Regions from separate parts of the Granulicatella adiacens ATCC 49175 genome, predicted to be linked through region 1. Evidence: predicted binding sites of a transcription regulator. Region 1 holds the regulator's gene; the other holds the start of a gene.
What was found. Region 1 encodes HrcA, which represses chaperone genes, less so after heat shock. Its sites were predicted from a motif close to TTAGCACTCNNNNNNNNNGAGTGCTAA; they were not measured.
Positions count from the first base shown of each region.

Region 2: NQ540_RS02270 (co-chaperone GroES) is a predicted target of HrcA. The motif match lies at 1,640-1,666, and genes of this name have one in related genera.

Region 1 covers NZ_CP102283.1:1,023,689-1,033,564, forward strand. Annotated here, with positions in the region: gene dnaK (molecular chaperone DnaK) at 1-1,523, opposite strand, end outside; gene grpE (nucleotide exchange factor GrpE) at 1,577-2,131, opposite strand; gene hrcA (heat-inducible transcriptional repressor HrcA) at 2,149-3,192, opposite strand; gene NQ540_RS05085 (hypothetical protein) at 3,541-3,696, shown strand; gene NQ540_RS05090 (hypothetical protein) at 3,715-4,086, shown strand; gene NQ540_RS05095 (ribonuclease P) at 4,133-4,774, opposite strand; gene NQ540_RS05100 (glutamate racemase) at 4,761-5,432, opposite strand; gene efp (elongation factor P) at 5,497-6,060, opposite strand; gene purB (adenylosuccinate lyase) at 6,145-7,440, opposite strand; gene NQ540_RS05115 (GNAT family N-acetyltransferase) at 7,450-7,881, opposite strand; gene ribF (riboflavin biosynthesis protein RibF) at 7,888-8,838, opposite strand; gene truB (tRNA pseudouridine(55) synthase TruB) at 8,852-9,754, opposite strand.
Region 2 covers NZ_CP102283.1:426,185-436,060, forward strand. Annotated here, with positions in the region: gene NQ540_RS02255 (EXLDI protein) at 149-517, shown strand; gene NQ540_RS02260 (DUF1310 family protein) at 811-1,200, shown strand; gene NQ540_RS02265 (hypothetical protein) at 1,274-1,537, opposite strand; gene NQ540_RS02270 (co-chaperone GroES) at 1,689-1,958, shown strand; gene groL (chaperonin GroEL) at 1,973-3,592, shown strand; ribosomal protein L21 leader region at 4,100-4,175, shown strand; gene rplU (50S ribosomal protein L21) at 4,191-4,499, shown strand; gene NQ540_RS02285 (ribosomal-processing cysteine protease Prp) at 4,505-4,837, shown strand; gene rpmA (50S ribosomal protein L27) at 4,860-5,150, shown strand; gene NQ540_RS02295 (class I SAM-dependent methyltransferase) at 5,510-6,478, shown strand; gene NQ540_RS02300 (acetate/propionate family kinase) at 6,532-7,719, shown strand; gene NQ540_RS02305 (GbpC/Spa domain-containing protein) at 8,422-9,876, shown strand, end outside.

The DNA of each region.
Region 1 (9,876 bases):
TTACGTAAATCTACTTCTTCTTTACGTTTTTTATCTGCTTCAGCATTTGCTTCTGCATCTTTTACCATACGTTCGATTTCTTCATCTGATAAACCTGAAGAAGATTTAATTGTAATTGCTTGTTCTTTACCAGTTCCTAAATCTTTTGCACGTACATTTACAATACCGTTTTTATCGATATCGAATGTTACTTCGATTTGTGGCACACCACGAGGAGCAGCAGGAATGTCTGTTAATTGGAAGCGGCCTAAAGTTTTGTTGTCCGCTGCCATTGGACGTTCACCTTGTAATACGTGTACGTCTACTGCCGGTTGGTTATCCGCTGCAGTTGAGAATACTTGTGATTTACTTGTTGGGATTGTAGTGTTACGATCGATTAATTTAGTGAACACTCCACCCATTGTTTCAATACCAAGTGATAATGGTGTTACGTCTAATAATACGATATCTTTCACATCACCAGAGATAACCCCACCTTGGATTGCAGCACCCATCGCTACTACTTCGTCTGGGTTTACTGATTTGTTAGGTTCTTTACCAGTTTCTTTACGTACAGCTTCTACAACTGCTGGAATACGAGTTGATCCACCAACTAATAATACTTGGTCGATATCAGAAGCTGATAAACCTGCGTCAGATAAAGCACGACGTACTGGTTCTTTTGTACGTTCTACTAAATCTTGAGTTAACTGATCAAATTTAGCACGAGTTAATGTTACTTCTAAGTGTAATGGGCCAGCTGCACCAGCAGAGATAAATGGTAAGCTGATTTGTGTTTGAGAGACACCTGATAAGTCTTTTTTAGCTTTTTCAGCAGCATCTTTCAAACGTTGCATTGCCATTTTATCGCTTGATAGATCAATACCGTTATCACGTTGGAATTCTTCCACTAAGAAATCAATGATTTTTTGGTCGAAGTCATCCCCACCTAGATGGTTGTCACCAGCTGTTGATAATACGTCGAATACGCCGTCCCCTAATTCAAGGATTGATACGTCGAATGTACCACCACCAAGGTCAAATACTAAGATTTTTTCTTCGTGGTCTACTTTATCTAAACCATATGCAAGAGCCGCTGCAGTTGGTTCGTTAACGATACGTTCCACTTCTAAACCAGCGATACGACCAGCGTCTTTTGTTGCTTGACGTTGAGCGTCGTTGAAGTATGCAGGTACAGTAATAACCGCTTTTTCAACTTTTTCTCCAAGATATTCTTCAGCATATCCTTTTAAGTATTGTAGAATCATCGCTGAGATTTCTTGAGGCGTATAAGATTTACCTTCAATTTCTACTTTATAACCAGCTTCACCCATGTGACGTTTAATTGATGAAATTGTATTTGGGTTTGTTACTGCTTGACGTTTTGCAACTTCACCTACTTGAATTTCTCCATTTTTGAACGCTACAACAGATGGTGTTGTACGGTTTCCTTCTGGGTTAGCAATAATTTTTGCTTCGTTACCTTCTAAAACAGCTACTGCTGAGTTTGTTGTTCCTAAGTCAATACCAATAATTTTACTCATATTTAATTCACTCCTATTAATGAAATTTATTATTTATTTTAAGATTCGTCTTCTTATTGTGAGACGATGACCATCGCTGGTCGTAATACTCGATCTTTTAATTTATAACCTTTTTGAAACACTTGCACTACTTTATCTGCTTCTTGACCTTCTTCAACAGGAACAGTCTGAACAGCGTGATGCAATGTTGGATCAAAAGGTTGATCTAATGCATCAATTTCTTCAATACCTTCTTCTTTTAGTGCATAAAGAAAACTTTCATACACCATCTCAATTCCTTTTTTAAGGTTTTGAGCATCTTCTGATTCACTTGGAGAAGCAATAGCTCTCTCAAGATTATCAATCACATTTAATAAGTTTTGCGCTAGACTTTGGCTACGATATTTTGCAGCATCTTGTCTTTCTTTAGCATTTCTTTTTTGAATGTTTGAGATTTCAGCAGAAAGTCGATACACTTGATCGTTTAATCTTTCAACTTCTTGTTGTAATTTCTCTTCATTCGAAAGTTCTGTTGTGGTTTCTTCAGTAACTTCTTCTTGAGGAGTTTCATCTGTCACTACATTTTCTTTAATTAATTCTTCTTTAGTATTATGTTCATTTGTTTCCAAGATTTCATCTCCTTACTCTATAAGTTACGATAATAATCTTCTATCGTGGTTGCTAACTCTTCCCTGAGTCCTTTTACAATTGATAATACATTCGAATACGGCATATTCTTTGGTCCAAGAAGTGCAATCATTCCTGTATCTTGGTTTGGAGTTTCGTAACTAGCAGTTACCAAACTAAAGTCCCCAAGTAACGGATGATCCATTTCTGAGCCGAGCCTAATTTGAATATCTTGATGATCATTGGTTACTAGTTGATGTAACTTAGACTGATCATCCATCAATTGATAAATTCCTTTGAGTTGATCCACATTAGCGTGATGATCAAAGTAATTTAACAAATATCTTCTTCCTGCAACATGCATTCGATCATTCTCGAAACGATTCATCATTTCTTGAATTACTTTTACGATTTGAATTTGTGAATTCATGTAGCGATTCATAAGGATTGGAAGATCCGTCTTTAATCGTTTAGCAACGATATCTAGCGGCACTCCAATTAATTCATCATTTATGATGCGAACCACTTTTTCTAAATCACTATCGTCAATAGCTCCCGGAATTGTATAGACTTTATTTTCTACCAAACCATTACTGATAACAACGATTGCCATCACTTGATTTGGGTTTAGGCGAACAAGTCTAAATCCCGATAACGTGGCAGTTTTCACTTCCGGTCCAAAAGAAATTGCGGTGTAGTTCGTTAATGTTGCTAGTATGTCAGCAGATAAACGAAATACATCTTGAATCTCTAATGTTGACTGTTGGAAAACTTCACGAATTTGATTTCGAACGCTTAAAGCAACAGGTTGCTTTTGTCTAGGTAGAATATTGTCGATGTAGTAACGATATCCTTTATTAGAAGGAACTCGCCCAGAAGAAGTATGGTTCTTTTCAAGATATCCCAACTCTTCAAGCTTCATCATCTCGTTACGAATCGTCGCTGAACTAAATGGTAATTCTGCAACTTCCATCAACTTCTTCGACCCGACCGGCTCCAAAGTTTCCGTATATAATTGTATGATTAATTGTAAGATTAGCAATTGTCTATTGGTTAACATCATAGTCACCTCTCTTTAGCACTTGACTAAGACGAGTGCTAACCATATTTATAATTTAACACATTGGTCAAATTAAGTCAACATGAAAACACTAGGACTTTAGACTGATTTTCAGTTTAATATTTTCTAGTTCCGCAGATGTATAACGCTTATAACATCAACGATTCTAGCACCTTATGTGACTTGTAATTAAGATTCTTTCGAAAAAATTTTTGTCAATATGAACGTCAAACGTCAAACAAAAATATGACGTCATAATTTCCTTTGAAAGGAAAAACAATAATTTCATATTTCTTTGCAAATTTTCAGCATTTCCATTATATTTTCATAAATAAAAGGAAAGGATTTATTATGAAATTATTCAAAAAATTAGTAGCCCTAATTTCTTTAGCTTTTTTAACAGCAATTATCGCTTCTAATTTTACTTCTGCATATGCAGATGGTACGACTGAAGTTAATATCACGAATATTGATGTTGATTCACTTTCTAATTCTGAAAAAGAATAAATTATTTCTGGGAAACTTTTGGGAGATGTTAATTCTACTACTTCTGTAAAATTAATTTACAAAAAAGTAGGATGCTTTGTTAATAAACCTTCTCTTCCAAACACTAGGACATCAACAGGTTTAGTGACACTTGGTGCTGGAATCCTAGTGTTAGGCGCAGCCTATGCTTTATTAAAATCAAATAAAGGAAAAAAGTTAGTTACTATTTTATTTGTAATTGGAGCTGGTAGCATCCTTGTTGGATCTGTAGACGCTTCTCAAGTAATCTTAAACGGTGAAACTAAAGTAGTCTCTATTTCACAAGAGGAAACTACAGAAGAAACAACTACAGAGCAAACTGAATCTGAAGAAGTAGTAACTATAAAGCCAGGTACTCCTGCTCCAGCTTAAAGAACTCTATAAATACAATAAGAGGTAGATTTCAAATCTACCTCTTTTAATTTACTTCATTCATATAAATGGTTTCATAAAACGGAATTAATTCCTTCAATGCGTCCGCAAGTTCTTCTTCAATTTCGTCTTTGTTCTTTTCAAGAAACACCGGTCTTCTTAAAATAACTTTACGGACCTCTTCTTCTTTAACAGCTCTTATTAATTCATCTCTATTAGATACGTTTCCTTCATAAGCTGTCGCATTCTTTTGAAAATCAGATGCTACGTATAAAATGTTACGATTAGGTTCACATTCCAACACTTTGTTTTGTAACATCAGAGAGCGTTCGTTCATTTTACGTTCAATAAAACTCAATTCTACATATACGCCCAATTTATCGTCATTATAAAACAACCGTAATGCAAAAGATGGATTTCCTTCATCTTGCCCCTCTTCGATAAAGTATCTCCAAAAAGCGGGTCTTGCCATTTGGGCTTGATTCATCCATTGACTAACTCGGTCCATGCGAAATGACTTAAAGTTCTTCTGAAACGCTTCTGTTAACTTCGTGAATTCCTGTCTTGCATCTTGGCCAGCCTTCTTCAACAGTTCCATTTCTTCTGCAATTTCTGGAAATTTTACTGGATTTTTATATTTAACTTTGTCATACCGAAAGAAATAACTCATCTTTTCAATTGAAATCATGATTTTCCTCCTGAATATGGCTCTTCAATCGGTCAATCATATAGACACCCACATCAATAATTGGAATATTTGAGAGTTGCTCTAATTCTGACTTTACATATGGGAAATGCGTACATCCTAGTACGACTGCTTCAATCTCTGTACTTTCAAAATAGTGGAATAAACTTTGAAAATCGAATTGTTTAATAATCTCCTCTTCTGGTTTTCCAGTTTCGATCGCTTTAACCAGTTCTAGCATCGTCACACCAAACACCTTAAGATTAGGATTTGCAATATATAGATTGTTTTCTACTCCTGTTAATCCATGAGAATTCGCGGCCATTACTGCTAAATAATCATGTTCGACGCCTAGTGTGCGATACATTTGCATCGGAGTAATCATAGGAAGTCTATATTCTTCTTGCAATGAATCGAAATTCACAACTGAACTTAGTGAGTTACAGTATACAAAAACGGCGTCAATATCGTTTTTCAGCCCGTTAATCACATTTCTAATATATTGTTCTCTTTCTTCGTCTTCTAACGCTTGAAAAGTCGTTTGTTCGACTGGATTTTTAGAAATCGGAACAGAAATCGTTTGAGTAAAGCCATTTTCCATCAATAAATCAACGCCTAACTTCGTGTCCATAGGTGTTCCTGCCATCACAGCAATCCGCATACACATTTCTCCTTTATAAAAAAACAAGGATGAACGCTAGGCTCATCCTTGTTTCAATAAATCATTATTTAGTTGCACGACGTACGTATGTACCTTCTGCAGTGTTAACTTCTAAGTATTCTCCTGCTTCAATGAAGTCTGGAACGTTAACTACTAAACCTGTTTCCATTGTTGCTGGTTTACCAGAACCTGTAACTGTAGCACCTTTAATTGATGGTTGAGTTTCAGTAACTTGCAGTACAACTGTTGATGGTAATGAAACCCCAATTACTTCTGAACCGTAGAATTGGATTTTAACTTCCATGTTTTCAAGAATGTATTTCAATTCTTGTTCGATTGTTTCTTCAGGAATTTCGTATTGTTCGTATGTTTCTAAGTCCATGAATACTCCAACGCCATCTTGGCTGTATAAGTATTGAACATCTTTTGTATCGATGTGTGCACGTTCAACTTTTTCATCAGGACGCATTGTTGTATCTACTGTTGAACCGTTACGAACGTCACGGATTTTCATACGCATTACTGTGTTCCCTTTACCTGGTTTGTGGTGGCTGATTTCCAACACTTTAATTAATTTTCCATCAAGAATGAATGTCATTCCAGCTTTTAAATCACTTACGTTAATCATTTTATGACTCCTTTTGTTAAATTTTACCTTCTATTTATACCACATTTTTGTTGAAAATGCACTATATTCAGTATAATTTGAATTTTATAAAATACCAACTCGTTTAAAGATTAAATCTACATTTTTAATATGGTAATGATAATCGAATGCATCATCTATCTCTTCTTTTGAAAGTGTCGACATAATTTCTGGTTGGTTTTCTAAAACAGAACGGAAAGCTAACTTTTCATCCCATGCTTTAGCAGTGCATGGCTGCACTAAATCATACGCTTTTTCGCGGCTCATTCCTTTGTCGATAAGTTTCAATAACACACGTTGACTGTAAATAAGTCCGAAAGTTGCATCCATATTGCGTAACATGTTTTCTGGGAACACCGTCAAGTTTTTAATAATATTACCGAAACGACGAAGCATATAGTTGAGTAGAATTGTGCTATCTGGAATAATAATACGTTCAGCTGAAGAATGTGAGATATCACGTTCGTGCCATAAGTTCACGTTCTCATAGGCTGTAACCATATGCCCTCTAATGACACGAGAAAGTCCCGCCATATTTTCAGATCCGATTGGATTACGTTTATGTGGCATTGCTGAAGATCCCTTTTGCCCTTTTGCAAAGAACTCTTCTACTTCACGTGTTTCAGATTTTTGTAGTCCACGGATTTCTGTCGCGAATTTTTCAATACTTGTCGCAATTAATGCAATAGTAGAAATGTAATCCGCATGCAAATCACGAGCCAAGATCTGTGTCGAGATTTCTTGAGGACGAATTCCTAGCTTTCCACACACATAGGCTTCTACTTCTGGAGAAATATTGGCAAAAGTTCCAACCGCCCCACTAATTTTACCCGCTTCAACCCCTTTTGCAGCATGCTCGAAGCGTTCGATATTACGCTTCATTTCTGAATACCATAAGGCTAATTTCAAGCCAAATGTGGTCGGTTCTGCATGAACTCCATGCGTTCTTCCCATGCAAACTGTATCTTTATACGCCAGTGCTTTTTCTTTAATAATTTCTAGGAAGTCCGCTAAGTCCTTTCGTAAAATGTCGTTGGCTTGTTTTAATTGATAACCATAAGCTGTATCCACTACGTCGGTACTTGTTAGGCCATAGTGAACCCATTTCTTTTCTTCTCCAAGACTTTCAGAGACACATCTTGTAAAAGCAACGACATCATGTCTTGTCTCTTCTTCGATTTCTAAAATACGTTCAACTGTGAATTTCGCATTTTTACGAATCTTCTCTACGTCTTCTTTAGGGATTTCTCCTAATTCTGCCCAAGCTTCATCTGCTAAGATTTCAACTTCTAGCCAACAATTATAACGATTTTCATCAGACCAAATTTTTGCCATTTCTGGACGTGTATAACGTGTAATCATGATTTCCTCCTAATACAACTCCATTGTAACGTGTGAAACACCAACAATATCGTATGGTTCTGAAACAACTTCAAACCCGAGTGATTCATATAATTTTACTAAGTGTGCTTGTGCATGAACCTCAATTATAGTATCGATAAACCACTCTTTACAAACTTCTTTTGCGCGCTCTAACAACGCACGACCTTTTCCTTGCCCTTGGTATCGCTTGTCTATTAACACTCTACCAAGACGAACTTTATCCTTTTCAGGGATAATGCGTAAATAAGAAATCACTTCATGAACATCATTCATTTCAAATAAATGCCTTGATTTTTTATCCGTATCGTCAATTTCTTGATAATTCAAATCTTGTCCGACAATAAAGATTTCGATTCTGGCTTTGTAAATCGCAACAATCTCTTCCTTCGTTAGTTCGTCATAGTTTTTTAAATACCACATCGAGAATCAACCTCTCTTTGTCTTGAAATAATTTCTTGTATCTTGTTCATCTTTCTTTAATTGAGCGATTAACGCATCGATTCCTTCAAATTTCAATTCTGGTCTTAAGTATTTTAACCATTTCACGCGAACTGGAAGGTGATAAATATCTTTATCAAAATCGAGCAAGTTCACTTCAATCGTTACTTTATGAACATCATCAAAGGTTGGATTGATTCCAATAGAAGCCATACCAGGAATCCATTTACCTTCCACAAACATTTCAACAATATAAACTCCATTTTTTAAAAGGAATGTATCATTGGAAACTTCAATGTTCGCAGTTGGGAACCCCAACATCTTACTACCGCGACCAAAACCGTGAACAACAACACCATCCATAATGTAGTCGTAACCTAACAACTCATTAGCTTTTTCAATCTCACCTTGGAGCAGTAAATCACGAACAGCGGTAGAACTAATCTTTCCATTATCACTCTTTTGTTCAGGAATCGAAATAATCTCAAAACGATTAGAAGCATACTTTGGTAACAATTCCATATTTGCAACATCTCGTTTACCATAAGTATAGTCAAATCCCGCAACAACAACTTTTGCGTTTAAACCGACAATATATTGATCTACAAATTCTTGTGGTGAAAGAGCTCCAAATTCCTTTGTAAAATCAACCAAATAGAAAATATCGACACCAAGTTCTTTTAATAGTTCTTTCTTACGTTCTATAGGAGATACATATTGAATGCTATCAGGATCTACATTTTGGAAAATAACAGATGGATGCTGATTAAAAGACATCACTGCTACTTTATAACCACGTTCCTCTGCGACCTTTTTTGCTGTTGTAATCACTTCTTTATGTCCTAGATGAATTCCATCAAAGAATCCTAAAGCGAGGACAATTGGTTCCTGAATAATACACTCTTTAGCATAAGGGTGTGATAACTCAATTGTTTGCATTCTTCTCTCCTTTCTAAAACATTTTTATTGGTTTTAATAAGCCTTTTTTGACTGGATGAGGACCATAAATTGCTATAAGTTGGTCTCCATAATAACAAGCAGTCGGTGAAACAATTTGTGGAAACTCATCTTGTGTTAAAAGGGCACCATTTTTAAAACGGATAAATTCATCCTTTGTTAAAATTATTCGAGGATATTCATCGAATACAACATCTACCGGTTTTAGTGCTTCTTGAACATTATCGTTTAGTACACGTTCATTTAGCTGCTCTAATGTAATGCAATCATCTGCATGGAAAGGTCCACTTTTTACACGGGTTAATTGCGACATATGCGCCTTAACACCCAATGATTTTCCTAAATCAACAGAAAGTGTTCGAACGTAAGTCCCTTTGCTACAGCTCACTTCAAACTTCCATGATTGCGTCTTCTTATCTTCATTATACACTGGCTCTGAAATCCGTCTGAAGTCGAAAATTGTTGCTTTACGAGAAGGTCGTTCCACTTCTTCTCCGGCTCTTGCGTATTCATACAGACGTTTCCCATTTACTTTAACCGCAGAATACATTGGCGGAATTTGAGTAATTTCTCCAATAAACTCCTGCATTCTTTCGTCAATTTCTTGATTTAAAAAAGGTGTTTCAATAGGCGTTGTAGATACAAGATTTCCATGTGCATCTTCCGTCTCAGTCGAAAATCCTAATGTGATTTCTCCTTGGTAAACTTTATTGGCTTCATGAAGATTCTCAACAACCTTAGTCGCTTTACCAATACAAATCGGTAACACTCCATCTACTTCAGGATCCAGTGTTCCAGAATGGCCTACTTTTTTTGTTTTTAATATTTTTCTGACTTTATAGACACAGTCAAATGACGTCATGCCTTTTTCTTTCCATAATGGAAGGATTCCATCCATTCGTTTCATCCTTTCAAGCTTACATTTGCTTACTTATTGTAACATAATTCAACCTTTTCCTCATTGATATTGAATATAGGTTTTTATTTGAAAAATATGCTATTATAAGATGTAAACTAATT
Region 2 (9,876 bases), 600 kb from region 1:
CTAAATCTTGACAAAGGACCAATTGTCTTTTTGCTGTAAATATTATACACTTGTAGTATTAGAATAAAAAGAAAAAAATATATTGAATATTAAGATTTAAAAAGTACCTGCTTTACATAAAAAATTAAATATAAGGAGTGAGCATAAGATGGACTATGAAGAAATTAAACTAAATGTTTCCAATGATAAAATCAGCGAATACAAAGTTTTTTATGGAATAAAGCTGTATTCTGATGTATTTACATCTGAAGACAAAAAGACATTGACCTCTAAAAGGATTTATAGTACTAAAAAGAAAAATTATGTTTACTATGAAAGAACAGATGTGAATTGGAATTATTGGAGTGATAAGAGAAAATATGATTCTAATTTTGATACAAATGAAATGAAACGAAATATCGTATTTGAGGTATCACAGGACTTAAATTCGTTTTCAAAGTACCTTGATGAAAAGATTATTAAAAAGCTCATACTGAAAGAAAAAAATGGAGAGATTGTAGAAAGATTGGATATATAGTACTGTATTTACTTATAATTAATTATATAAGCAACCTTTTCAGGTTGATCTATAAGAAACTTGGATAATTATACTGTTACACTTTGTCGAAACGAGCTTGAAGCACTTTATAATAAGACAAATGTTCTTCTGGCATCTTAGCAGGTAGAACCTCTCATTTTAATTTGTACTAAATCTTGACATAGGACCAGTACCTTTTTGTATAAAAATAAGAGTATTCAAAAAATGCGAAAATTCATGATATACTATACAAAACAAGTAGAACCTTTAAATGCATAAGGGGGCTGAAGAAAATGAAAAAGAAATTCAGTAGTGGAATGCTTGGAATCGTTGCGGTAATCGCGTTAATCATCGGTGGATTTGTAACGTTGAATCTGGTAAAGAAGCATGAAATGGTCACTTTAGTTCAAAGTGCGCAAGTGAAGGAATCGATTGAAAATCAATTAAAAGACTTAGACAACAAAGCGTTGGAAGAAGGCGGAGCTATTGAGTCCTATGAAATTGATGTAGAGTCTATTCAGCATAACCCTATGGGAGGAATATACTTTAAAATATACTTAAACTCCAATAAGAAATTAAGCATGAGTTTTAGTCTGACTAAAAATCTAAATACAGGACAGTTCGAACATTCCTCAACGGGATACTCAAAGGAAGTCTCAGACTTGATAAAAAATAAGCAGTAAGAAATGAGAACTTTTCGTACAAAGTAAGAATTAAAAACATAAAAAGCACTAATCGTTTGCGTTGATGCAGTGATTAGTGCTTTTCTTTTGGTTCTTTATCGTCTAGTGAATCCTCGTCATCGGGAAGTTTCTCGATGAGGTTGGCGAGTTTTTTCAACTCGTTATAGGTGCGAAGCATGTTGATACTTGTTACGATGCTTGTCGTTGCGAATAGACAGCAGAATAATGTGATAAAGTCAAATCCATTTCCAGGATAATGCGTCGTTGCTAGAAAGATAAAGAGGACGGCTAATATGATTTCAAAATATAGTTTTCTAAAGAAACTTTTTCGTGTCATCACAATCATCCTTTCTTGTCAAAATCTTACATAATTCTTGAGAAATAAGCAAGTATTTATTCTTGATTTTTCCTGACCAAATGAGTATTATAAAACTATGAGTTAGCACTCATGGTTTTCGAGTGCTAAAATAGATAAAGGAGGATTTTATATGTTAAAGCCTTTAAAAGATAGAGTTGTTATTCAAATGGTAGAGCAAGAAGAAAAAACTGCTGGGGGATTATTCCTACCAACCACTGCTCAAGAAAAATTACAATTTGCAAAAGTAATCGCGACAAGTGAATTCACTGCTGCAGAAGACCGTCAAGTGGCGGTTGGCGATAAAGTCGTATTCGAGAAATATTCAGGCACAGAAGTTAAATTGGATGGTCAAGAATATATCATCGTGAAAGAAAAAGACATTATCGCAATTGTTGAATAAAGGAGGATATCACAATGGTGAAAGATATTAAATTTGCAGAAGATGCAAGAAGTGCCATGCTTCGCGGTGTGGACGTTTTAGCGAATACAGTAAAAGTAACATTAGGACCAAAAGGACGTAATGTTGTATTAGAAAAAGCATTCGGGTCTCCGCTGATTACAAATGATGGGGTCACGATTGCTAAAGAAATCGAATTAGAAGATCATTTCGAAAATATGGGTGCAAAACTTGTGGCTGAAGTCGCATCCAAAACAAACGATATTGCCGGTGACGGTACAACAACAGCGACAGTTTTAACACAAGCCATCGTTCGTGAAGGATTGAAAAACGTAACAGCTGGCGCAAACCCAGTAGGCATCCGTCGAGGGATTGAACTTGCGACAAAAGCAGCGGTTGAAGAATTACACCGCATTTCTCGTCCAGTCGAATCAAAAGAAGCCATCGCACAAGTGGCGGCAATTTCTTCTGGTTCAGCTGAAGTTGGTGAATTAATCGCTGAAGCTATGGAAAAAGTGGGGAACGACGGCGTTATTACAATCGAAGAATCTAAAGGGATTGAAACAGAATTAGATGTTGTAGAAGGAATGCAATTTGACCGTGGTTACTTATCACAATACATGGTAACTGATAACGACAAGATGATTGCAACTTTAGATAATCCATTTATCTTAATCACAGATAAAAAAGTGTCAAACATCCAAGAAATCATTCCATTATTAGAACAAATCGTTCAACAAGGACGTGCGTTATTAATCATCGCGGATGACGTGGATGGAGAAGCTTTACCAACATTAGTATTAAACAAATTACGCGGAACATTTAACGTGGTAGCTGTAAAAGCTCCAGGATTCGGTGACCGTCGTAAAGCGATGTTAGAAGATATCGCTGTGTTAACAGGAGCTCAAGTCATTACAGAAGACCTTGGCTTAGAATTAAAAGACGCAACATTAGCGCAATTAGGGACAGCTGGTAAAGTTGTGGTTTCTAAAGATAGCACTACAATCGTGGAAGGTGCAGGTTCTAAAGACTTAATCGCGAACCGTGTTGCTTTAATTCGCGCACAAGCACAAGATACAACAAGTGATTTCGACCGTGAAAAATTACATGAACGTCTTGCTAAATTATCAGGTGGGGTTGCCGTAATTAAAGTCGGTGCCGCTACTGAAACAGAATTAAAAGAGAAAAAACTTCGCATTGAAGATGCCTTAAACGCCACTCGCGCAGCGGTTGAAGAAGGAATCGTTTCAGGTGGGGGAACCGCTCTTGTGAACGTTCAAAAAGTAGTAGATGCTCTTGAATTAGAAGGCGACTTAGCGACAGGTGCGAAAATCGTATCTCGTTCATTAGAAGAACCATTACGTCAAATCGCAGAAAATGCTGGTCTTGAAGGTTCAGTCATTGTTGCTTGTTTGAAATCTGAAGAAAAAGGCATTGGATACAATGCTGCTACAGATGAATGGGTAAACATGATTGAAGCAGGTATTGTTGACCCAACGAAAGTAACACGTTCTGCACTACAAAATGCTGCATCTGTTTCAGCATTATTATTAACAACAGAAGCTGTGGTAGCTGATAAACCAGCTCCAGTAGCGCCACCAATGCCAGGGATGGATCCGGGTATGGGCATGATGTAATCAAAGGAAGAGGGGTGAAAGTTTTTCACCCCTCTTTTTCTTTTTATAACAAAACACCGCAAGGTGCTCCCCGACAAAAGTGAACGAAGTTCAAAACTCCAAACACTGAAGGATTTATTTATAATAGCTGTAATGGGGTACCGTCTCGAGTCTGTAGTCTCTCGACTTTAAAGCCTCAAAATGGTCGTACGGAATAAATTCCTACGACCATTAATTCGCATTTAATACGATTTCCCATTACTGCTATTATAAAATCCTTCGTGTTTTCCGTTTTGAACACTTTTTTTAGCAGTTTTGAACTGTTTTATAAAAAGAGGATGGAATAGAAATGGTGGGTGAAACTTCGAACACTGAAGGGTTTATTTATAGTAACTGCAATGAGGCACCGGCTTGAGCCTCTAGTCTCTCACCTCAAAAGTTTCAAAAGGAACTTACGAAGAGGCTAGTCACAATGGTTGACGGCGGCGTACATTTTTGCTAAAATAGTCGTGTTGTAATTGTGAAGCACCACAGCTACAACCGCTCGGATTAGAGTACAAAAGACCGGAATCGGCACTTTAAACTGGCGAGTCTTAGTCTAAAATATAGGAGGTGCAATATGTACGCAATCGTAAAAACTGGTGGAAAACAAGTTAAAGTTGAAGTTGGTCAAGCAATCTACGTTGAAAAATTAAACGCAGAAGCTGGCGACAAAGTAACTTTCGAAGAAGTAGTATTTGTAGGTGGAGATGACGTTAAAGTTGGTGCTCCATTCGTAGCAGGTGCAACTGTTGAAGGAACTGTTGAAAAACAAGGCCGTCAAAAGAAAGTTGTAACTTTCAAATACAAACGTCGTAAAGACTCACACCGTAAACAAGGTCACCGTCAACCTTATACAAAAGTTGTTATTGACGCAATCAACGCTTAATCACGATGATTCAAGTGACTGTACACAAAAAGAACCAACGAATTGTTTCCTTTGAAATGACTGGACATGCAAACTATAGTGAACATGGTTCGGATATCGTTTGCGCAGGGGTATCGGCTCTGGCCATTACAACTGTGAACAGCATTGAAAAGTTAGCAGGGTATCAACCGTTTGTCGAAGTTGATGAGGTTGAAGGTGGTTACTTATATATGGAAGTTGTAGAGGACTTGACGAAAGAGCAAGAACTTACAACTCAAATTTTATTAAATAGTCTATTACTAGGGTTAGAAGATATTCAGTCAGAATATCAAGACTTTCTAGCTGTAACTGTTGCATAATCAATCAAGGAGGTGCACAACTATGTTAAAAGTGAATTTACAATTATTCGCCCATAAAAAAGGGGGCGGTTCTACATCAAACGGACGTGACTCACAAGCAAAACGTTTAGGTGCTAAACGTGCTGATGGACAATTCGTTTCAGGTGGTTCAATCTTATTCCGCCAACGTGGAACAAAAATCCATCCAGGTGAAAACGTAGGTAGAGGTGGAGACGATACTTTATTTGCTAAAGTTGACGGAATCGTACGTTTCGAACGTAAAGGCCGTGACAAAAAACAAGTATCTGTTTATCCAGTAGTTGCTGCTGAATAATAATGAGTAGGATGTGACATTCAGTCACATCCTTTTTTTTAGGAAATTTGAGAAGTGACAAAACTACTGCGAACTTTCCAGATTTCTCTATAATTGCTATACTAGCTGTATCGGAGGAAGCCTTGTGTCTTCCTTCCTCTCAAGCTTCAAACTGACTCTAGGAAATGAATTTCCAGAGTCAATCATTCACATTGAGTACATCGCTAGTATTACTATTATAGAATCTGAACGTTCTGCGTAGTTTTGTTAGCAAAAAATGTGAATGAACCTATTTCATATTATTCAAAGCAGAGAAACTCTTAAAAATAGAAGGAGGGATTTTTATCGAAGCGGGAAAAGAAATTCAAGCGTTCGAGGAATTGGCAAAAGCAGTAGAGCTGCTTCAACAAGAAATCGGCTATTCGAATGTTGAAGCGTTAGGGGAAACCTTACAAAATATTGTCAATGACAACACTGCGCAACAAGTCGAAGGCCTGCCAAGTAACGAAGTGGTCCAAGAATTAAACAAAGCGTATAAACAATTAGATTTAACAAGTTATTCGAGTGAAGAAATTCGCAGGATGATTCAATTCGCGTTCTTGAAAGCTGCTAAACAAGATGGCTTACAAACCAACCATCAAATGACTCCAGATGCGATTGGCTTACTCGTAGCGTATATGATTGACCAAATGACGAAGAAAGATATGACGCTACAAATTGCGGACTTTGCGGCAGGAAGTGGGAACTTACTAAGTACAATTTTGTTATTCCTACAATCTGCTGGTAAAACTGCCCAAGGGACGGCTATTGATAATGATGAAGTGCTTGTGCATTTAGCTTTACAAGCCTTCGCATTAGAACAATTGGATGTGAAGACTTCTTTGCAAGATGGATTACAAGATTTACTGGTAGATCCTCAAGACTTCGTAGTGAGTGATTTGCCTATTGGATATTATCCAGTTGATGCCAATGCTGCTCGTTTTGAGACAGAAAATGAAGAAGGTCATTCTTTTGCCCATCATTTACTCATCGAACAGCATATTCGTTATTTGAAGGAAGCTGGAATCGGATTATTCATCGTTCCGACAAATCTATTTGAGACTGTCGAAGGAGAAACGTTACTGGCTTACTTGCAAAAGGAAACATATGTACAAGCAATGCTCGCATTCCCACGCAATTTATTTAAAGATGTGCAGTTTAGTAAGTCTTTACTTATTGTACAAAAACGAGGGAAAGCTGCTAAACAAGTGAGTCAAGTCCTTCTAGGGGATATCCCAGAATTTAAAAACAGAGAAAAATTCAGAAAATTCACTCTAACATTCGAAAAATGGGCACAAGAAATGTTATAATGAATCCGTTAGACCCAGATGCGGGCTTAATTTTAAATTAAAGGAGAATGTGCATGTCAAAATCAATCGCGATTAATGCAGGAAGTTCAAGCTTGAAATTCCAATTATTTAATATGCCACAAGAAGAAGTGGTGGCTAAAGGGTTAGTAGAACGTATCGGATTAGGAGATTCAATCTTCTCAATCAGCTATGGAGACGACCAAAAATTTGAAGTGGTAGAAGATATTCCAAACCACGAAGTTGCGGTAGAAAAATTATTAGAACAATTAGTAGCTTTAAACATTATTTCTTCATTCGACGAAATCACTGGTGTTGGTCACCGTGTCGTTGCTGGGGGAGAATTATTCAAAGATTCAGCTTTAGTAGATGATACTGTTATCCAACAAGTAGAAGACTTAGCAGAATTTGCTCCATTACACAACAAAGCAGAAGCTGTAGGAATGCGCGCATTCAAACACATCTTACCAGACATTACAAGTGTTGCTGTATTCGATACTTCATTCCATACAACAATGCCTAAGAAAGCTTACTTATACAGCATTCCAATGGAATACTACAAAAAATTCAAAGCTCGTAAATACGGAGCTCACGGAACAAGCCACCGCTACGTTTCACGCCGTGCTGCTGAAATGTTAGGTAAACCAGTTGAAGAATTAAAAATCATCACTTGCCACTTAGGTAACGGTGCTTCAATCACTGCGGTTGATGGCGGTAAATCTGTAGATACTTCTATGGGATTCACTCCATTAGCAGGGGTTACAATGGGTACTCGTTCTGGTGATATCGATGCTTCATTAGTAGCATTTTTAATGAACAAATTAAACATTACAGACGTTAACGAAATGGTTGATATCTTAAACAAAAAATCAGGTCTATTAGGAATTTCAGGTGTATCAAGCGACATGCGTGATGTTGAAGCTGCAAGTAAAACAAATGAAGATGCTAAAGTTGCAGTGGAAATCTTCGTTGACCGCGTTCAAAAATACATTGGACAATATGTTGCTGTTATGAACGGTGTGGACGCAATCGTCTTCACTGCTGGTATCGGTGAAAACTCTAAATCAATTCGTTCTCGTATCATCAATGGTTTAACTTGGTTCGGTTGCGATATCGATCCTGAGCGTAACGATACTCGTTCAGAAGCAATCATTTCTTCTGAAGGTGCGAAAGTTACAGTATTAAACATCCCAACTAATGAAGAGGTTGAGATTGCGCGAGACATCGAACGTTTACGCAAATAATAATACAAACCGAAGGTTTGAAGAGAAACTTCTAAATCCTTGGATTTGTTTATAGTAGTGATTGTAGGAGACCGGCTCGAGCCTGTAGTCTCTCACCTATCGAATTCAAAGAGCCCCATGGCGGAACATCCGCTGTGGGGCTCTATTTCATTTCGATTCTTATTCCCTACTATCACTACTATAAAATCCAAGGTTTATCCGTTTCTCTTCAAAGGAGCAGATGATTGCGTAAATCCTCCTCAGTTAGTACGTGACAAGTGCCTTGAAAGGAGATTGTGTAAATCCTTCTCAGTTAACTACGCTACAAGTGCTTTTTAGGAATAATGGAAAGATTTTTGAATTAAAAGGGTTCTATATTTTTTAAGATGGGTGGAAAAGTTCCATTAACCTTAAAAATTATGGAACCTTTTTATGCTGTAAGCAAAGTATTTCTTATTTTAAAGGCATTTGTACTAAAATGGGACTGTTAGTGTTTTTGAAGATTTGGTGAAAATAATTTATTTTGTGTAATGATTCATTGAATTTTTTAAAAACAGTTTCACTTGCTTAAAGTGAATGAATCACATATATAGTTTATTCGGGAACGGGGGAACTGGATTGAATCGTAAAAGGTAGGATGAGAATCAGGGGTTATTGATTCGATGGGGATTTTTATAAAATAGTTTAGAAATGGGAGGAAATCACTTGAAAAGTTATAAAGAAATGTTAGGGAAAAAAGAAAAATTTTCGATTAGAAAAACCAGTCTAGGTGTTTTTTCAATCATGATTGGGGCAAATCTACTACTTCTTCCGGGAGTTGCTGCGGATGAAGTTCCTTCAGAACAAGTTACGCCAACGACTTCAGCTAGCGAAACGACGGAAATGGAATTGAGAGAATCCGTTGCCAGACCAGAACCGGGCAAATCTATAAACGATCAACCAAATCAAGTAAGACCAAATCTCGATCCGGTGAGTCCTGAAGACCAGGAGAAAGATCGTACGAATACTCCGCGTATTCCTGAAGATAACCGGGAATATCCAGAGTCCAATGAGTATACAAATGTAGGGGTAAGTGATCCTCGAGATGTAGAGGTAAAAGGGGCCACTAAACGGCTTGTTTTGAATGATATTCCAAATAGCGGGTTATCGAGTGCTTATTATAATGCCATCGAGAAAGCGAAAAAAGCTGGATTTGAAATTGAATATACCGATCGCGTAGTCAGCAGTTCCGACGATATTTCGAGAGAATCTTCATATGAAGCTAATATCATTGAAAATTTCATTGAAAATAATCGAGAAAGATTACAAAATTATAAAAAGAATCGCATTTCAAATCGTCTGCAATATGAACGAGAATCAAAAGAACATGAGCATGCTTTTGAAGATTTTCAAAGTTACCAATTCGAAGGAAATGACCTACGACAAGCTGTTAGAAATCAGACAGTAATTCGAGGATATGAGTATGGCGCGAAAACAATCGTGACCGCTTCAGAATATTATCCTGCAGAAGCTGTAAAATATATTAATAGTTTAGACGAATTGAGCTTTAAAAATGTGCAAACAACGGCAAATGCTCCAGAAGAACATTCGAATGGACAAGTGGCGGTACTAAAACAAGGGCAACCTGTCACCGTTTCTGAACGAGGATTGGAAGGTACGTATTTAACCGTTGATGGAGAACGCAAGCAAGTGACTCGAATGGATCATGAGTATACATTGGTTAGCTCCCCTTACGAAGAGCAAAAAGCGTTACTTTGGATTAAAAATGTAGGTGGAAAACTGAGTGTGACAGCTGGGGCAGACCGTGCAACAGATAAGCCTTTAACGATTAATGTGAAGATTCGTTACTACGATGAAAATGGACACGAAATTGTAAATAATACAGGAAGTAATTTATATGCGATTAGTGATTTAACGCACGGTACCAGTCGTAAAGTTTTAGACAGCTATACCCCTACTGGATTAGTGGCGCGTATTCAATACAATGATCAAATTGAAGATCAATATATGAATTATTCTCAAGCATATATGTCGCAATGGAGCGTCTATCGTCGAGACGAAAATCAAAAGGTAACGTTCCACCGAGTGCAAGGATGGACGGAAACACATACACCAATCTTAGGCGATGAAATAACAGAAGAAGTCATTCCTGAAACGGATGCTCAAGGAGTCGTTAAA